Linked DNA regions of Methylomonas sp. 11b. The main gene of each other region encodes a partner of the protein of the gene in region 2 in a complex. Links are inferred from orthologs where the notes say so. Each region holds a gene or a part of one and is shown on either strand. Other genes may lie near its edges.

Region 1 (9,047 bases), 1.5 Mb from region 2 along the record:
GACATAGTGGCCGGGATTGGTCAGCACAAAGTCCAATTGTTTACTGTTTACACCGGCTTCCAGTTCGTCGTAGTTCAAAGCTTCGATGATGAATTCGCGCTCAGGTATGGCTTGGTGCAAGACTTTACTCAGTGCTTGCCATTGTTCCAGGGTTTGCGGCTTGGGCCGATAGGCTAATACGCCGATTCGCACCGGTACGTCGGCCAGCGCTGCAAAGCTGGCTAGCAAGCAGCAGCCCAGTAGCAGAAATTTAATGCGGTTAATCAAAGCGTTTTTAGTCATTGATAAGTGGTTATGGCTTATTTATTAACCCGGCCCCTAATGCTGCTAGTCTGAGTGCCCTTTAGGGTGCTGAGGCAGTTGAAGGGCGCACCAGCCAGGGCTTCGGCGAGCTCAGCCAAATAGGGCCGGGTTAATCGCTAAAACCCAATGCTGAGCCATTCAGTGTCCCAAACATTCTCTAATGCTTAGGCGGGTTGCCTTACGCGCCGGCCAGAAAGCAGCGATCCAAGCTACCGTAAGTACAATCAGCAGCCAATACAGAATTGCCCATAAGTCGAAGCGGAAATCCAGTTGTATGCCAAGCATAGTTCGTCCGAGTGTTTTGGCTAGCGGCTCGGCGGCCAAATAAGCCAACGGAATACTCAGCAACCAAGCTATGCCGCCATGCAGCAGACCTTCCAGTAAGAACATGCGGAACACTTTTTGGGAGGGGGCGCCGATGGCGCGCAATACGCCAATTTCGCGAATGCGCTGCAATACGCTAATTGCCAACGTGCCTGACAGACCAATACCGCCGACTGCCGCAATCATGCAGGCAAGGCCCAGCAGGGTGTTCAACACGGGCTTGAACTGGTTGCGGGTAAACTGGCGTTGTTCCAGTTTGGCGAGCGTGGTGTAAACATCCAGTTGTATGCCATGCTCCTGAAACTGTTGTTGCAAGTTGCGTAGATAGTCGGCCTCCTGATGTAGGTCTGCAACCGGCGTATTGAGCAACGCAAACGATGCCAATTCCCGGTTTTGGGTAATCTGCCGGAGGGTTTCCAGCGGCGCATAGGCCGGTTCTACCGTATAGCTGTTGCCGGCCAACCAACGATAGATGCCTATCACTTGCCATCTCTCGTGATCGGCTCCGAGCGCGACGTCCAGCATATCGCCGGCTCGGATACCGTTCAGCTCTGCCGTATCCGCACTCAGCACCAGCACGCGCTGGCCGGCGTCACCGGTTTGCAACCAGCGCCCGGATTCGATCAGCGGTTGATACATGCTTGAGTTTTTTGGCAATGCGAGCAGTTGTAGGCCCAGGCTGCCCTTTTGCTGTAAAGCTTGGCCCTCCTTGGCAATTTGCAAGCTTGAGCGTTGCCAGAATTCAATTTGTCCCGTGCCGGCTACTGCGGCGGCAATATCGCGAATTGTTTGCTCGGATTGGTCTTGGGTAAAGCCCAGCCTCACGGCATAACGGCTGCGGGCCATTTCCCGGTCCAGCGTTAAATTCAACGAGGCGATCAAACTGGTTAGCACTAAAAACATCACGCCGGCACAGATCAATACGCTTTGCGTTAAGACCAGCCTGGCTTTACGGCGGAACAAATTCCCTAAAGCTGCGGCGGATAAAGTCGGTAGAAAGCGCGCGCCGAACTTCTCTATTAGCAGATCGAAACGGTTGTAGCCAAAATCCGCGCCCACGCCATAACTGGCGATTGCCGCACGCACCGTCATTGCCGCACCGCGCAGAATTGGCGGCAACCCTGCCAGCAACGGTGCCAGCAGGCCACCGAGCAGCATGTAAGCAACGGCGGGCACGGAAATTACGAACGCGCCGCAGTCGATATTGAATAAACCCAGTAGTCGGCAAGCGCTGAAATAAGCGGCGGCTAGGGCAGGCGGTATGGCCAAAATGATCGCCACCAACGATAAAAATAGGATTTCCAGTAGATACAGTTTGGCAATCGTTATGGTTTTGGCGCCCAGCGCTTTCATGACGCCGATCTGATCGGTTTGCTGGGTAATGTGAGCGGATACGGTGTTTAAAATCAATACGCTAGCCAGGGTTAACGAGACTAAGGCCATGATTTGCAGCACGCCGTTGATCCCGGCTAAAAACGGCCGGCCCCAATGTTGTTGCGGGTCTTGCAACAAGGTAACGTTGACGCCGATATGCCGCTCGCTCAGCAGGCTACGAATTTGCCCGGCAACGTTACGGGCGGATTCGCTGCTGTAAGGTTCGGCGATTTGCACCAATAACTGCCGAAAACTGTGTGCCGGAATCCCGAACTGGGCAGCATGGGCTACGCTGGCAAAAAAATGCACCTGGCCGCCGAATTTGGGCGGTTTAACAAACGGATGACGGACGATGCCGCCGATAGGCAAGGTTTGCGGCCCTAGGGCGGTTTCGAATTCGATGTTGCCGCTTTGTATGCCACTGGACAGTGCAGAAAGGTTTTCAATCGCTATCTGCTCTGCGTTTGGCCAATTACCGGATTGCAGGGCGGTTTTGTCGAAATGCTGGTCTTCATAATCGGGGCGAATAACCAGCGTGCCCAGACGCCAGTCGGTTTCGCCGGGCTGCCGGAAATGCACGCTCAGCGGTGTCATGGTGTCGACGCCGGCCACGCCGGGTATGGCTTTGACTTGCTCCAGTAGGCTTATTTCGGCATCCTGACGCAAAATCAGACTGATATGCGAGGGTTGCGATTGCCGATGCGCGGCATCCATCTTGTCCAGCAGCAAATCGATCATGCCGAACAAGGTGCCGACGCAGCAAACGCCCGCCGCGATGCTGACAATGGCTAGGGCAGTGCGGCTTTTAGTTAGCCACAAGTCGGCCCAAACCTTATACCAGAGCGTATTCAAACTAGGTTTACCGGCTTGCTGTCGGCGTGGAGCCGCCCGCAACGGATTTCGAGTTTGCGGCTGGCGGCGTCGGCCAGGGTTTCGTTGTGGGTGACCATCACCAGGGTTTTGCCTTGATCGCGCAGGTGCGCGAACAAATCAAACACGGAATCGGCGGTAGCCGCATCCAGATTGCCCGTCGGTTCGTCGGCGACGATCAGCGGCGGATCGTTGGCTAGGGCGCGGGCTATCGCCGCCCGTTGTTGCTGCCCGCCGGAAACCTGGCTGGGCAAGCGCTCCGCTGTATCGGCCAGACCAACCAGTTCCAATAAATACATAGCCCGGTCGCGGCGCTGCTGCTTGTTTAATGAGCCGAGAAAGTCCATCGGTAGCACGATGTTTTGCAGGAGATTCAGGGCTGGCAGTAACTGAAAGAACTGAAACACAATGCCGATATTAGCCCCGCGCCAGATGCTTAATTTTTCGTTGCTAAGTTTTTCTAACTCGGTGTCGTTGACGATGACTTGGCCTCGGCTGGGATGGTCTATGCCGGTCAGCAGATTTAACAAGGTAGATTTGCCATTGCCGGACGGGCCGACGATCGCTACAAATTCGCCGGGGTAAATGTCCAGATTGATGTCGTGCAAGACGGTTTGCAGCGTGCCGGCTTGCGGGTAATCCTTGTAAACCTGTTTCAGTTCTATGATCTTTTTCATAACAGCCGGCAAATTGCGGTATGGTACACGAGGCGCGGGCATCCTGGCATACCCGTTATTTCACGGACACTTCGCCGGAGAGCGATAAATGACATCGGTACGCATTTTGTGGCTAATGCTGTGCTTAATTTGGATGGTGGCGGAAATTCGTTTGGCTCGCCGCACGGCGGTGCATACAGGGTCGATTTTGAGTACCGAACGGCGTTCGCAACGTGTATTGTGGATCAGTATCTTGGTCAGTCTGGGGCTGGCCTTATGGTTTAAAAATCTGGCCTGGGCGCCGATCACACTTGAGTATTTGCCTAGACAAGCAATAGCAATAGTGTTGTTTACCGCCGGACTTTATCTGCGTTACACGGCGGTGATGCAATTGGGGCGATTTTTTACGACGAATGTAGCGATACAACACGAGCATCGTCTGATAAAGGAAGGTCCGTATCGCTGGTTGCGGCATCCGGCCTACACCGGCTTGTTGATAGCCTTGTTTGCCGCCGGTGTGGCGATGGGGGATTTTGTCGCTTTGGCGACCTTGCTTGTACCAACGATTTGGGCGTTTACCCGGCGCATAGAAATTGAAGAGCGGATGCTGTTGGTAGAGTTCGGCAGCGTTTATGCAGATTTTTGCGCATCCACTTGGCGGCTGTTGCCCTGGGTATACTGAATGTCGGTAGGTCAGGGTGCGCGATAGCGTTCCCTGACTTATTCGGAGCCGCTGGACTTCGATAAGTCACGTAACCGCTGTCGCGGCAACGTGACCCACAGTTACAAAAGCAAAGCGCTAGCCGGCCAATTCATCCAGATATTTTTCCACATCCAAAGCTGCCATACAGCCGGCACCGGCCGAGGTGATGGCTTGTTTATAATGCGAGTCCATCACGTCGCCAGCCGCGAATACACCAGGTACACTGGTCGCGGTGGCGTTGCCGTGAATGCCGCTGTTCACCACAATATAACCGTGCTCCATTTTCAATTGACCGGTAAAAATATCGGTATTCGGTGTGTGGCCGATGGCGATGAACACGCCATGCACATCCAGGTCTTTGGTCGAGCCATCTTGGCTGTTTTTGATGCGCAGACCGGTAACGCCCATCTCGTCGCCCAATACTTCGTCGAGCTCATGATTCCATTCAATGCGCACGTTGCCGGATTTTGATTTTTCGATCAGTTTATCCGACAAGATTTTCTCGGAACGGAATTTGTCGCGTCTGTGCACCACGATCACCTCGGAGGCGATGTTGGACAAGTACAAGGCTTCCTCCACAGCAGTATTACCGCCGCCGATCACCGCGACCGGTTTATTGCGGTAAAAGAAGCCGTCGCAAGTGGCGCAGGCGGAAACGCCTTTACCTTTGAAAGCTTCTTCGGAGTCCAGTCCCAAATATTTGGCCGACGCGCCGGTGGCGATGATCAAGGCATCGCAGGTGTAGACGCCGGCGTCGCCGGTCAAGGTAAACGGCTTTTGCGACAGATCGGCGGTATGAATATGGTCGAAAATGATTTCGGTGTTGAAGCGTTCTGCGTGTAGACGCATCCGTTCCATCAAATCCGGGCCTTGCAAGCCTTCCACGTCGCCGGGCCAGTTGTCCACTTCAGTGGTGGTGGTCAATTGGCCGCCTTGTTGCATGCCGGTGATCATCACCGGATTCAGATTGGCGCGCGCGGCGTAAACGGCTGCGGTGTAACCGGCCGGGCCGGAACCTAGGATTAAAAGTTTGCAATGTTTTGCGGCAGCCATTATGTCGAGTCTCCATGCGGGTTAGGGTAGCAAAATTATAAGGGCATTCCCCCCGCGATAAAACCGATTTACCAACTGGTTTTTAAAGGCGTGGCCGGTAAAGCTAATGTGAAATCGATTTACATCATCTATAATCATGTTTTGTGACGCTTTTATTGTGAGCCGACAATTATGGTTGCTGTTGTGGAAGAGAAAGCCGCGCGAGGCTATCGCGAAATCGCATTACTGGGATTTTCGAGTTGTGCGTTGTTTTTTTTAATTGCCCTAGTCACTTTTAACTCCAACGATCCGGGTTGGAGCCATAGCACATCGTATCAATCCATCAGCAATGCCTGCGGTTTGTTTGGCGCTTGGCTGGCGGATTTTGTCCTGAGTTTCCTGGGCTTGATGGCTTACCTGATTCCCATCATGATTTTCTGGTATGGCTACATCTTGTTTCAAGGCTCGCGCCAGGCCGGCGGGCAGTGGGCGCTGGCATCGCGCTCGGCAGGTTTTCTGGCTACAACAGTTTCCGGTTCGGCGATTCTGTTTTTGCATCTGCATTTTCTGCGCACCAAAGTAGATTTACCTGAGAGTCCGGGCGGCATTCTGGGGCGGGAGATCGGCGATGCCTTGGTGCATTTGTTAGGCAACTCCGGCTCTACCTTATTGTTACTTGCGATTTTCATGACCGGTGTCACCTTGTTTACCGGCTTGTCCTGGCTGACGATGATGGCCTTTATCGGTAAATGCGCCATGACTGCCTGTTCGGTGGTGGGCAGGCAGGCGGTAGAGGTGCCAGAGCGTTACCGCGCAGACAAATCGGTGCGACCTGAGTCTGCAAAAGAAGCCAAGAAACCACGTAGTCAGCAACCTGAAGTTAAAACCGAAGAACGCGCGAAAAAACCGCAGATTCAAGTACTGGAAACCGCACAACCTTCCCCTGCCGCCGCGGTTAGACCTTTGCGCAGAAAAGACAGCAAGCCTGTCGACGATATGGAACCCGGCGCCTATATCAACGCCTTGCCAACCTTGTCTTTACTTGATAAGCGCGAAATCAAGGTTAAACGTTACTCCAAATTAGAGTTGGAAGAAATTTCCCGGCAGGTGGAAGACGTGCTGCAGGATTACGGTATCGCCGCCGAGGTGGAAGCGGTTTTGCCTGGTCCGGTTATCACGCGTTTTGAATTGCGTTTAGCGGCCGGCGTGAAAGTGAGCCGTATCAGTAGTTTGGCCAAGGACTTGGCGCGAGGTCTGTCGGTGACCAGTGTGCGTATCGTCGAGATCATCGAAGGCAAGTCCGTCATCGGTTTGGAGATTCCCAATCAGGAACGGGAAATGGTTTCGCTACGCGATTTGTTGGTGTCCGACGAGTTCGAGCGCGCAAAATCCAAGCTCAGCATTGCCATGGGCAAGGATATTTCCGGTACGCCGGTGGTGGCCGATTTGGGCAAAATGCCGCATGCGCTGGTGGCTGGTACCACGGGTTCCGGTAAATCGGTAGCGATCAATACCATGATTCTCAGCTTGCTTTACAAATCCAAGCCGGAAGACGTGCGGATGATCATGATCGACCCGAAGATGCTGGAACTGTCTGTGTACGAAGGCATTCCGCATTTGCTGACGCCAGTTGTTACGGACATGAAGGACGCACAGAATGCTTTGCGTTGGGCCGTGGCGGAAATGGAGCGTCGTTACAAATTGATGTCCAAAGTCGGGGTGCGGAATCTGGCCGGTTATAACCAGGCGGTCAGAGAAGCGGACGCTGCTGGTCAGCCGATTCGCGATCCTTTGTTCCGTCCCGAAACCCCTGTGGCCTTGGAAGATTATCCGCTATTGGACACGCTACCCAGCATTGTCATCGTCATTGACGAGTTGGCCGACATGATGATGGTGGTTGGTAAAAAGGTTGAAGAACTGATTGCGCGTTTGGCGCAAAAAGCTCGTGCAGCAGGTATCCATTTAGTGTTGGCGACGCAAAGACCTTCCGTGGATGTCTTGACCGGTTTGATTAAAGCCAATGTACCTACTCGAATTTCTTTCCAGGTATCGTCGCGCATCGACTCCCGGACTATTATCGACCAAGGCGGTGCGGAAGCCTTGCTGGGTAACGGCGACATGCTGTTCTTGCCGTCCGGCACCAGTATCCCGTTGCGTGCTCACGGGGCGTTTGTGGATGATCATGAAGTGCATCGCGTGGTCGAGTTTTTGAAAAAAACCGGTCCGACCAATTATCTGGACGAAATCACCCAGGAACGTACCGATAGCGGCGAAGTCGCCGGCTTGGATAGCGAAGACAGCGAATCCGATGCGCTGTACGATGAAGCGGTGGCGTTTGTGACCGAATCCCGTAAAGCCTCAATTTCCAGCGTGCAACGCCGTTTCAAAATCGGTTACAACCGCGCTGCCCGAATTATCGAAGATATGGAAAATGCCGGCGTCGTTAGCATGCCGGAAACCAACGGTTCTCGCGAGGTGTTGGCACCACCTCCTCGCTAATTGCGATGAATATCGTCGTTATTGGCTTACTGGTGATCGCTCTCATCTCCGGGATTGGCGGTTGGTGGTTTAGCGCAAAGCAGACCTTGGAAACGCCGGTCAGAATCATGATGTTCATCGGTTACTTTTGGCTGCTGGCTTTCGTCCAATTTTTGCTTATTGCCTTGAGTTACGCCGGCTGGCAACATTTTACGAATTGATTTTTCTCTCATGGACCTAATCCCCGAGCTGATCGGTTATCTGGCGGCGACCTTGACGACTGCCTCTTTTCTGCCGCAAGCGATTATGACCTTCAAAACTCGCGATACTGACTCCTTATCGCTAGGCATGTACAGCATGTTTACCTTGGGGGTGTTGCTGTGGTTAATTTATGGTATTTTTCTGGCGAACGTAGCCATCATCGTTGCCAACGCTATTACGTTTTTGCTGGCAGCGGCTATTCTGTGCTTTAAGATTCACAATCTACTGCGTAAATGAGAATGCCGGGTCAACCACAATGCCTTCCAGTGTTTCCAGCAATATCGAAATAAAAGCCGACACTTCCGCCGCCAATGATAGCAGCGCTTTCATTGAGAAAATTCGCCCGGATACCGGTATTTCGGAGCCTGTCTACAAGCAATTGCAAAGACGCATTACCGATATGATTCAGTCCGGCGAGCTCGGTGATGGTATTAGTTTGCCATCCGAGCGGGCTTTAGCGGAAGCGCTGGATCTCAGTCGCACTACGGTGCGGCGTTGTTACGAAGAATTGCGGGCTCAGGATTGTATTGCTACTCATGGCCGCGCCGGCGTCACAGTCAAAGCGCCACCTTCGCGGATCAATCCGGAGATGGGTAAGTTGAAAGGCTTCACTGAGGAAATGCGCGAGCTGGGAATTACCCCGTCCACGCAGATTCTCGAGCACAAGATTGTCGTCGATAGAACTATCGCGTCCATTTTTAATCGTCCCGCCTCTACTCGATTTCTACGTTTGGTAAGGGTGCGCTTGGGAGACGGTATGCCGCTGTCGCGCGAACTGGCTTGGTATGATTTAACTGTAGCGCCGGCTTTAGCTGATTGGGACGGCGAAGGATCTGCTTATCAGTACCTGGAGACCCACTGCGACTTGGGCTTGGTCCATGCTGAGCAATCCATAGAAGCAGTGCTGAGCGATGAAGTGGAAGCCGCCGTATTCGGTTTTGACCAGCCGGGTCCCTGCTTATTGTTGAAACGTAAAACTTATGCCGACAACGGCCAGATCGTGGAATATGTCGAAGGCACGTTTCGCGGCGACGCCTATACCTACC
Region 2 (2,686 bases):
GCAGGATTTTCCGCAAAATCCAGGTTTTTTGCAGTTCGTCAGGATCAACCAGATATTCTTCACGGCGGGTGCCGGAGCGGTTGATGTTAATGGCCGGATAGATCCGTTTCTCAGCGATTTTCCGCTCCAGATGCAGTTCCATGTTACCGGTACCTTTGAATTCTTCGAAGATCACCTCGTCCATCCGCGAGCCGGTTTCGACCAGTGCGGTGGCGATGATGGTCAAACTGCCGCCTTCTTCTATATTCCGCGCCGCACCGAAAAAGCGTTTGGGTTTTTCCAGCGCGTTGGCATCCACACCGCCGGACAACAATTTGCCGGATGAAGGCACCACCATGTTGTAAGCGCGGGCCAGACGGGTAATCGAGTCTAACAGTATAACCACGTCGTGCTTGTGCTCAACCATGCGCCGGGCTTTTTCGATGACCATATCGGCCACTTGCACGTGGCGGGTGGCCGGTTCGTCGAAGGTACTGGAGACCACTTCGCCGCGCACGCAACGCTCCATCTCGGTCACCTCTTCCGGGCGTTCGTCGATCAGCAGTACGATCAGGTAGCATTCGGGATTATTCTCGGCAATGGCATGGGCAATGCTTTGCATGATCATGGTTTTACCGGCTTTCGGCGGAGAAACGATCAGGCCGCGCTGGCCTTTACCGATAGGGGCAATCAAGTCGATGATACGGGCGGTTAAATCTTCGCTGGTACCGTTGCCTTGCTCCAGGCGGAAGCGTTTGTTGGCAAACAGCGGTGTCAGGTTGGAAAAGGAAATCTTGTTTTTGGATTGCTCGGGCGATTCGAAGTTGATGCTTTCCACCTTCAACATCGCGAAATAACGTTCACCTTCCTTGGGTGGGCGAATTTTACCGCTGACCGTATCGCCGGTGCGCAAACCGAAACGTCGGATCTGGCTGGGCGATACATAAATATCGTCGGGGCCCGCCAAATAAGAACAACCGGGGGTTCTTAAAAAACCGAATCCGTCCGCCAGTATTTCCAAAACCCCATCGCCAAAAATATCTTCCCCGCTCTTAGCCTGTTTCTTCAAAATCGCAAAAATCAATTCCTGCTTTCGGGCTCTGTCGATATTTTCCAGCCCCAAGGACTCGGCAATTGCAATGATTTCAGTGACTTGTTTAAGTTTTAACTCGGTAAGATTCATGTTGATTAAGGGAAATGAAAGAAATGCAAAACAGCAGAGTGCTGTTTACAGCGGCAGGTAGTTGTTGGATTAATTAAGGACGTTCAGAATGCGAAGAAGCAAGCGGAGAAAATTCTAGCGCAATAACCGGACTTATCAAAAACATTTTTAATAAATCCGGTGATTCGGCTCGATTTAGAGGTTGCTATCGATAAACGCAGCCAATTGGGATTTGGTTAAGGCGCCAACTTTAGTCGCTTCCACTTCGCCGCCCTTGAAAAGCATCAAAGTCGGAATACCTCGTACACCGTAGTGCTGAGGCGTTTTGGGGTTTTCGTCGATATTCAGCTTGGCAACAGTGAGTTTGCCTTGATACTCGGATGCAATTTCATCCAAAACCGGGGCGATCATTTTGCACGGACCACACCATTCTGCCCAATAATCGACCAATACCGGCGTACCGGCTTTCAACACAGTTTCATTAAAATCAGCGTCTGATACATGAAGGACTAGGTCGCTCACGCCATTCTCCATTAGTTTACAAAGTCAAGACTATAGTTTCGCGGCGCTTTAATTGTCAATCGATTTCAACCGCGCGGCTTTTTAGTTTATTCTATCGGGCTATGAAGAAAACACATTTAACGGAAACGCGTTTTAGCAATTTGGAGCTGTCCGACTCCATCATCAAAGGTCTGAAAGAAGCAGGATTCATCAACTGCACGCCGATTCAGGATAAATCTTTGCCCTTGTCGTTGCGGGGCAAAGACATTGCCGGCCAAGCCCAAACCGGCACTGGCAAAACAGCCACGTTTCTGCTGGCCACCTTTCAGCATTTGATCAACGACGAAAGCGAAAAAATCAAGAACCCGCGCGCGCTGATTCTCGCACCAACCCGCGAACTGGCTATCCAGATTCACAAAGATGCGGTTGCTCTGAGCAAGTATCTGAACCTGAAGTTTGCGCTGATCTACGGCGGTACCGACTACCAAAAGCAGTTGGATAAAATCAAAGGCAATGTCGACATCATTATCGGCACGCCGGGCCGCATCATCGATTTTTACCGGCAAGGCGCGTTCACGCTGGATAATATCCAGGTCACCGTGATGGACGAAGCCGACCGTATGTTCGATTTGGGCTTTATCAAGGACATCCGCTTCTTGCTGCGCCGCATGCCGCCGGCGGAAAAGCGTTTGAATATGCTGTTTTCCGCTACGTTGTCTTATAAAGTCACCGAACTGGCTTATGAGCACATGAACAACCCGGTGCTGATACGCATCGAATCCGAGGAAGTGACTTCCAAAGCCATCAATCAAGTGGCTTACTGTCCGGCCAACGAGCAAAAAATCCCGCTGTTGCTGGGCTTGCTGAAACATCACCAACCGCAGCGCAGCATCGTCTTCGTCAACACCAAACGCTGCGCCGAGCAGCTGGACGATTATCTGGCTGCCAACGGCCACAAAGTGGCCATGCTCAGCGGGGACGTGCCGCAGGAAAAGCGCCAGCGCTTGCTCAATGATTTTCAGGAAAATCGGGTCACACTCTTGA

What was found.
Region 1: the proteins of trxA (region 2) and trxB are in contact, whole or in part, in a crystal structure (PDB 1F6M), measured with the Escherichia coli proteins. The link is inferred for Methylomonas sp. 11b from one-to-one orthologs.

Annotation. Positions count from the first base shown.
Region 1 is NZ_KI911557.1:4,736,129-4,745,175, forward strand. The notes cover bases 3,306-6,303. They hold trxB (thioredoxin-disulfide reductase), read right to left. Parts: upstream 5,284-6,303; coding sequence 4,327-5,283; downstream 3,306-4,326. Other genes in these bases: METH11B_RS0122775 (ABC transporter ATP-binding protein), read right to left, coding at 3,306-3,548; METH11B_RS0122780 (methyltransferase family protein), read left to right, coding at 3,637-4,209; METH11B_RS0122790 (DNA translocase FtsK), read left to right, coding at 5,455-6,303. Outside these bases: METH11B_RS0122765 (PhnD/SsuA/transferrin family substrate-binding protein), read right to left, coding at 1-282; METH11B_RS0122770 (ABC transporter permease), read right to left, coding at 442-2,853; more of METH11B_RS0122775, read right to left, coding at 2,850-3,305; more of METH11B_RS0122790, read left to right, coding at 6,304-7,761; METH11B_RS0122795 (hypothetical protein), read left to right, coding at 7,767-7,961; METH11B_RS0122800 (SemiSWEET transporter), read left to right, coding at 7,972-8,238; METH11B_RS0122805 (GntR family transcriptional regulator), read left to right, coding at 8,258-9,047.
Region 2 is NZ_KI911557.1:3,200,729-3,203,414, forward strand. It holds trxA (thioredoxin TrxA), read right to left. Parts: upstream 1,664-2,686; coding sequence 1,337-1,663; downstream 1-1,336. Other genes in the region: rho (transcription termination factor Rho), read right to left, coding at 1-1,162; rhlB (ATP-dependent RNA helicase RhlB), read left to right, coding at 1,765-2,686. UniProt on the Escherichia coli protein: Participates in various redox reactions through the reversible oxidation of its active center dithiol to a disulfide and catalyzes dithiol-disulfide exchange reactions.